Regions from separate parts of the Candidatus Enterococcus mansonii genome, predicted to be linked through region 2. Evidence: predicted binding sites of a transcription regulator. Region 2 holds the regulator's gene; the other holds the start of a gene.
What was found. The regulator LexA, encoded in region 2, represses DNA repair genes until DNA is damaged. The targets are predictions, from matches to a motif close to CNAACANNTGTTNG.

Region 1 (3,441 bases), 170 kb from region 2:
GGTTGAATTTTAGTTTAGGAGACTTGTTTGTAAACAGTCTTTCTTCAATGAGTGCTCCTTTCACAGATTTAAAACCAAATATAGGTTTACTGTTGCTCGGAACAGTGGTGATTGCTTTGTGTTGCTATCCTAAACTGACGCCTACCAATAAAAAACTTACTCTATTAGCTATCTGTTCAATAGGACTTGCTACAAACATTTTCCCATGGGCACTGTTTAAAGTATCTATATTAGCAACAATTCAATTTCCCTGGAGATTGTTACTGTTTACGTCTTTTTTCACTAGTTTGCTTGCCGTTTGTCTAATGGAGCAGTTTCACTTACTTTCTACTAAAAATGTTCTTATATTGCTTGGACTATCGAGTTTTCTAACGCTTAGTTTTAATATGAATAATATAGAAAAAAGTATGGTCCAAAACAACCTAACTGTTACGAATAAAAATGTGACTAGTTTCTATGAATCTGAGATTGGTCATGGAAAAGAATACCTAGTAAAAGATACCGATTTCAAGAAATATTTTAGCTCTCCTACACTATTTCTTGACGGCGTTCCTTATGAAAATTCACCAAGTCAAACGTTGACAAAATATAACTATGACCAATATATTTTGCGTACAAATGGGACGCAAGAAGTGCAACTCCCTAAATTTTATTACATCGGTTACGAGGTTAAAGACAACCAGAAAGTGATTCAATACTATAACAAAGATGGCGTAGTGGCAGTCAAACTGCCAAAAGGAATTCACACAGTGACTATTTCTTATAAAAAAACAACTATCCAAAAACTATCTACTCTTTTTTCACTCTTATTAGCTGGTTTTCTTATTTTAAATAGATGGATTCGAAGAAATCAACTTTCTGATAAATAATGTTGATTAGATAACAAAAAAAGATCATTCATTAGAGAAAATATATCTCAATGATGATCTTTTTTGAACGCTACTAACTTTTTAGACGATTGGATTTTTACTTAATGACCAGTACCAAATATATTGACTAAAACCGTACCAATAATGATAAATCCAATGCCGATAATGGTTGGCAGATTGATTTGTTCTTTCCAATAAATGACAGAAAAAAGGGTAATCAAAATGATACCTACCGCTCCCCATAATGCATACGCTACATTTAGCGGAATATATGTGATTGCTTTAGATAAACTATAAAAACAAACGATATATACAATCAAACATTCTAGCGATGGTAAAAGTTTGCTAAATCCATCTGTTGCCTTTAATAAATTGGTCGCTATGACTTCGCTTATTATTGCAATAACCAGATATACATATCCTAACATTTGAATTTTCCTCCTCGTTATACCTACGTTATTATATCAGAATTTAAGAGTCATAGAGCACTAAACGACCAAGAAAAACTCTTTTACCCATGCAGATTTTTAGAAAAACTAAAAGATCGTTCTAATATTTTGATTTTCCATTCTTTTTACGTTAGAATATACCTCATGAAAATATTTAAAAAACAAAAAAAACATCTCATTTATCGCTATTCTTGTTTACTATGTAAGTACTCATTTGTCTTGACTTATCATCCAGGAGAAAAAGTTGCCTGTCCAATGTGCCAAAGTAACTCTCTTGTTCAGATAGAATTATAGAGATATTTACTTCATTCCAAAGTAGCGAAACAAACCTGATCGGACTAACACGGACAGGTTTGTTTTTTTTATGAATAATACATACTTATTAATTAAAATAACAACATTTTTTATAAAGTAATAAAAAAAGACCTGTCCTTTGGATTAACTATTTACATACTATTCCTTATTTTTGATTCACACAGGCTCTAAATTAGTTGTATTCAGTGTAAAAAAATTATGAACTTTTATCTTTTAGACAAGTATCTTATGCTAGACAAACAGAACTAACGTTCGTATAATAAATTCACATCATAATTCTATTTTGAGGTGAACATTATGAAATTTGACTATAACAAAGAAGATCGCAGAGATGTCTTGTGTATTGATGTTAAATCATTTTATGCATCAGTTGAATGTGTACAAAGAGGACTTCATCCTTTGAGAGAAATGCTTGTTGTAATGAGTCACTCAGAAAATACCAGTGGTCTTGTCCTAGCTTCCTCACCAATGGCAAAAAAAAAGCTAGGGGTGTCAAATGTGATGAGAAAATGGGACTTACCTGATCATCCAGAGTTAAAAATCGTTCCACCTCGCATGAAGCTTTATATAGAGGAAAATATGAAAATCAACAGTATTTATAAAACTTATGTTGCTGAAGAAGATTTACTTATTTATTCTATCGATGAATCTTTTTTAGATATCACTGCCAGTAAACATCTTTTTGCTTCAACCTCCTATGAGTTAGCAAGAAAAATCCAAAGACGTATTTATGATGAAACAGGTTTGTATGTTACTGTGGGGATTGGCGATAACCCTCTCCTCGCAAAGCTCGCATTAGATAATGCAGCAAAGTACAATCGTGATTTTGTCGCTGAGTGGAGATACGAAGATGTTCCTGAGACAGTGTGGAAAATTCACCCTATCACCGAAATGTGGGGAATCGGAAATCGGACAGCAAAACGTTTAGAACTATTTGGTATAAAATCCGTATATGATTTAGCACATGCAAATCAATATCTACTTAAAGAACGAATAGGCATTATCGGTCAACAATTACACGCACATGCTTGGGGAATCGATCGAAGTAAATTATCAGACACCTACACGCCAAGAGAAAAATCTTACAGTAATAGCCAAATATTGCCGAGAGACTATTTAAAGAAAGAAGAAATTGAAGTAGTGATTAGAGAAATGACCGATCAAGTTGCAGCAAGAATCAGACGGCACCATGCACAAACAAAGTGCGTCAGTTTATTCATAGGCTATTCCATAGGTTATCTAGATTCAAAAGGTAAAAAAGGGTTTCATCAACAACTCAAAATTCCAGTTACCAGCAGCACAAAACTATTAACGACATATTGTCTTGAACTTTTTAGACAAAATTGGCAAGGTCAAGAGATACGTCATGTTGGAATTACCTATTCTCACCTTGTATACACCGATAGCGTACAGTTAGACTTATTTCATGATCCAAACGAGCAAGTTCAAGATTTAAAACTAGACTTATTAATTGACACTATTAGAAAAAAATACGGATATACGTCACTTATCCATGCAAACTCAATAACAAAAGGAGGAACTGCCGTTTCAAGAGCTTCTCTTGTTGGAGGTCATGCTGGAGGAATGGATGGTATTCAAGAATAATATATAGAAAGGATGGTCATTATGCCATCTAAAATAGATTTATCTGATCCCTATTTTAACGATTATCAGGACAGAGGTATAAAGAAATGGAATGGCTTTTACCTATCTGAACACACGTCAATAATAGATAAAGAAAAAACAGCAGCAAAAAAAAATATACCTCAAAAAAGAAGAATGACTGAAGGTGAAATTGGACAATTGCT
Region 2 (3,441 bases):
ATCAAAAGGATTTCCTTTACTAACAACAAAAAGAGTTCCCTTTGGCTTAATCAAAAGCGAGTTGCTATGGTTTTTAAAAGGCGATACAAATATTCGTTATCTTTTACAGCATAATAACCATATCTGGGATGAATGGGCTTTTGAACGGTATATAAAAAGTGACGATTATCAAGGACCTGATATGACAGATTTTGGACATCGAGTATTGACAGATGAACTCTTTAAGGAACAATATGAAAAAGAACATGAAACATTTTGTGAAAAGATTTTGATTGACGAATCATTTGCAGCAAAACACGGTGAATTAGGTAATATCTATGGTGCACAATGGCGTCATTGGGAAACAAAAGACGGCAGCTTCATTGATCAGTTAAAAAATGTGATTAAAATGATTAAACAAACACCTGATTCTCGTCGTTTGATTGTTTCGGCATGGAATCCAGAAGATGTGCCGTCCATGGCCTTGCCGCCTTGTCATACAATGTTTCAATTTTACGTCAATGATGGGAAACTGAGTTGCCAGTTGTACCAACGCAGCGGTGATGTGTTTTTAGGTGTTCCATTTAATATTGCCAGCTACGCCTTATTAACACACTTAATTGCTCATGAAACAGGCTTAGAGGTGGGAGACTTTGTTCATACGTTAGGAGACGCTCATCTTTACAACAATCATATTGATCAGATGAACGAACAGTTGACTAGAGAGATCCGCTCATTTCCAACGCTAAAATTAAATCTAGAGAAACAATCTGTTTTTGATTTTGAAATGGAAGACATTATTATTGAAGGGTATGATCCTCATCCTGCAATCAAGGCGCCAATTGCCGTTTAATTTGAAAGGAGCACTCCAATGCTAGCAGCCATATGGGCGCAAGATGAACAAGGGACAATTGGTAAAGATAATCAATTACCTTGGCATCTGCCAAATGATTTAAAGTTTTTTAAACAGATGACTGAAAATAACACGATTGTTATGGGGAGAAAAACGTTTGAAGGGATGGGGGCAAGCCCCCTACCTAATCGTCAAACGATTGTTCTCACGAGCGATCCAAGTTATCAAGCGAATGGCGTAAAAGTTTTTCACACAGTTGATGAGGTAGTGAAGTATGCAGAAGCCTTTTCCGGAATTACTTTTATCGCAGGTGGGTCAGCTGTTTACGAGGAATTTTTACCTTATTGTGATGTCTTATATCGTACAGTTATTTTCTATACGTTTGAAGGAGATACACAATTTCCTGAGGTTTCTTGGGATGAGTGGACGATGATCAACCTCAGTGAGGGAGAGCGTGACGAAAAAAATCAATATCCTTATCAGTTTGAAACTTATCAAAGAAAAGTTGCGATTGAATAAAAATTTGGAAAAACAAAAAACATACCAGAATAGTATGTTTTTTTGTTTATTTAAATATGATTGCGGTATAAGCCAACAACTTTCCCTAAAATACTTACATTTTCTAATATAATTGGTTCTAAAGCATCATTTTCTGGTTGTAAGCGAATATGATCAAACTCTTTAAAGAATCGCTTGCAAGTAGCTTCATCCTCGTCGGTCATAGCGATAACGATATCTCCATTTAGAGCGGAAGCTTGTTTACGAACAATCACCTGGTCACCATCAAGGATGCCGGCGTTGATCATACTTTCACCTCTAATCGTTAACATAAACAATGTATTTTCTTCTGATTTTAAATCGGGTGGAAGTGGGAAAAAGTCAGAAGCTTCCTCAACTGCTAAAATCGGTTCTCCAGCTGTAACCACTCCTAACATAGGAATCACTGTCGGTTGGACACCGATTCGTTCAAGACCTTCTGGGGTAAGCTCGATGGCTCTTGGTTTAGTAGGGTCACGTAAAATCAATCCTTTTTTCTCTAAACGTGCTAAATGTCCATGAACAGTGGAGGTAGAGGAAAGATCTACTGCTTTTCCAATTTCCCGAACAGTGGGGGGATAGCCTTTAAGTTCAACTTGCTCATATATATATTTTAGTACTTCAATTTGTCTTGTGTCTGTACGTTTCACCAAAACCCGCACCTTCTTTCGCTTTATATTTCTAGTGTACCATAATCCTACTTTGAAATCAAACAAGCGTTCGTGTTTTTTTAAAATGTCATTTTTTACAGAAATAAAAGAGTGGAGGAAGGTGTATTTCGGTTGGAAAGCTTGGATATTCTTTGTTTTTAGTTGGAATATAGTTGTTTTTTTCGTGTTCATCTTATAAGATAAGACTTGGAAGTAAACTTGTACAATTTTACAAGTTCATTTTGCTTTTAAACATAGGGAGGATAAGTATGTTATCATCAGAAAAAATGAATCGCATCAATGAACTAGCTAAAAAAGCGAAGGAAAAGCAATTGACAGAAAAAGAAAAAGAAGAACAAAAAGTCCTTCGTCAGGAATATTTAGCTGCTTTTAGAGGTGGAATGCGTCATCATATTGAAGGAATGAAAGTTGTTGACCCTAAAGGAAATGATGTAACTCCAGAAAAATTGAAAAAGATTCAAAAAGCAAAAGGTTTGCATAACAGAAAATAATTTTGGTTTTTTTTACTAAAAGTAATTGCTTTCATAAACGAAATAAGCTAAAATATAGTTAATAAAGGTAAAAAAAACCTAAATAGGAGATGATTTTTTTGTTCGACAACACTGATCAGTTAGGCGTCAACACGATTCGCACATTAAGTATCGAAGCAGTTCAAAAAGCAAACTCAGGTCACCCAGGCTTACCAATGGGTGCTGCCCCAATGGCTTATGCACTATGGACAAAACACTTAAAAGTAAATCCTAAAACATCAACAAATTGGGTCGATAGAGACCGTTTTATTCTTTCAGCGGGACATGGGTCAGCAATGCTATACAGCTTGCTTCACTTAGCCGGCTATGGTGTAACAATGGATGATCTGAAAAGTTTCCGTCAATGGGACAGCAAAACTCCTGGGCATCCAGAAGTGCATCATACAGATGGTGTTGAAGCAACTACAGGGCCTTTAGGTCAAGGGATTGCGATGGCTGTTGGTATGGCGATGGCAGAAGCGCATACAGCGGCTGTCTACAATCGTGATAGTTTCCCTGTCATTGATCACTACACGTATGCATTATGTGGAGATGGTGACTTGATGGAAGGTGTTTCTCAAGAAGCTAGTTCAATGGCTGGACATATGAAATTAGGCAAACTGATTGTGTTATACGATTCAAATGACATCTCTTTGGATGGACCGACATCAAAAGCCTTTACTGAAAATGTAGGTGCTCGCTATGAAGCATACGGTTGGCAACATATTTTAGTAAAAGATGGCAATGATTTAGAAGAAATTTCTAGAGCAATTGAAGCTGCAAAAGCTGAATCTGATAAACCAACATTGATTGAAGTCAAAACAGTCATTGGTTATGGTGCACCGAAAGAAGGAACATCTTCTGTTCATGGCGCGCCAATCGGAGCAGAAGG

Region 1: the regulator LexA is predicted to act here: its motif matches at 1,875-1,888, upstream of A5880_RS01220 (Y-family DNA polymerase).

The regions. Positions count from the first base shown of each region.
Region 1 is NZ_NGLE02000001.1:259,331-262,771, forward strand. Features, by position in the region: gene A5880_RS01210 (YfhO family protein) at 1-869, shown strand, start outside; gene A5880_RS01215 (DMT family transporter) at 971-1,297, opposite strand; gene A5880_RS01220 (Y-family DNA polymerase) at 1,931-3,238, shown strand; gene A5880_RS01225 (hypothetical protein) at 3,260-3,441, shown strand, end outside.
Region 2 is NZ_NGLE02000001.1:88,477-91,917, reverse strand. Features, by position in the region: gene A5880_RS00375 (thymidylate synthase) at 1-832, shown strand, start outside; gene A5880_RS00370 (dihydrofolate reductase) at 851-1,351, shown strand; gene lexA (transcriptional repressor LexA) at 1,402-2,022, opposite strand; gene A5880_RS00360 (DUF896 family protein) at 2,289-2,531, shown strand; gene tkt (transketolase) at 2,630-3,441, shown strand, end outside.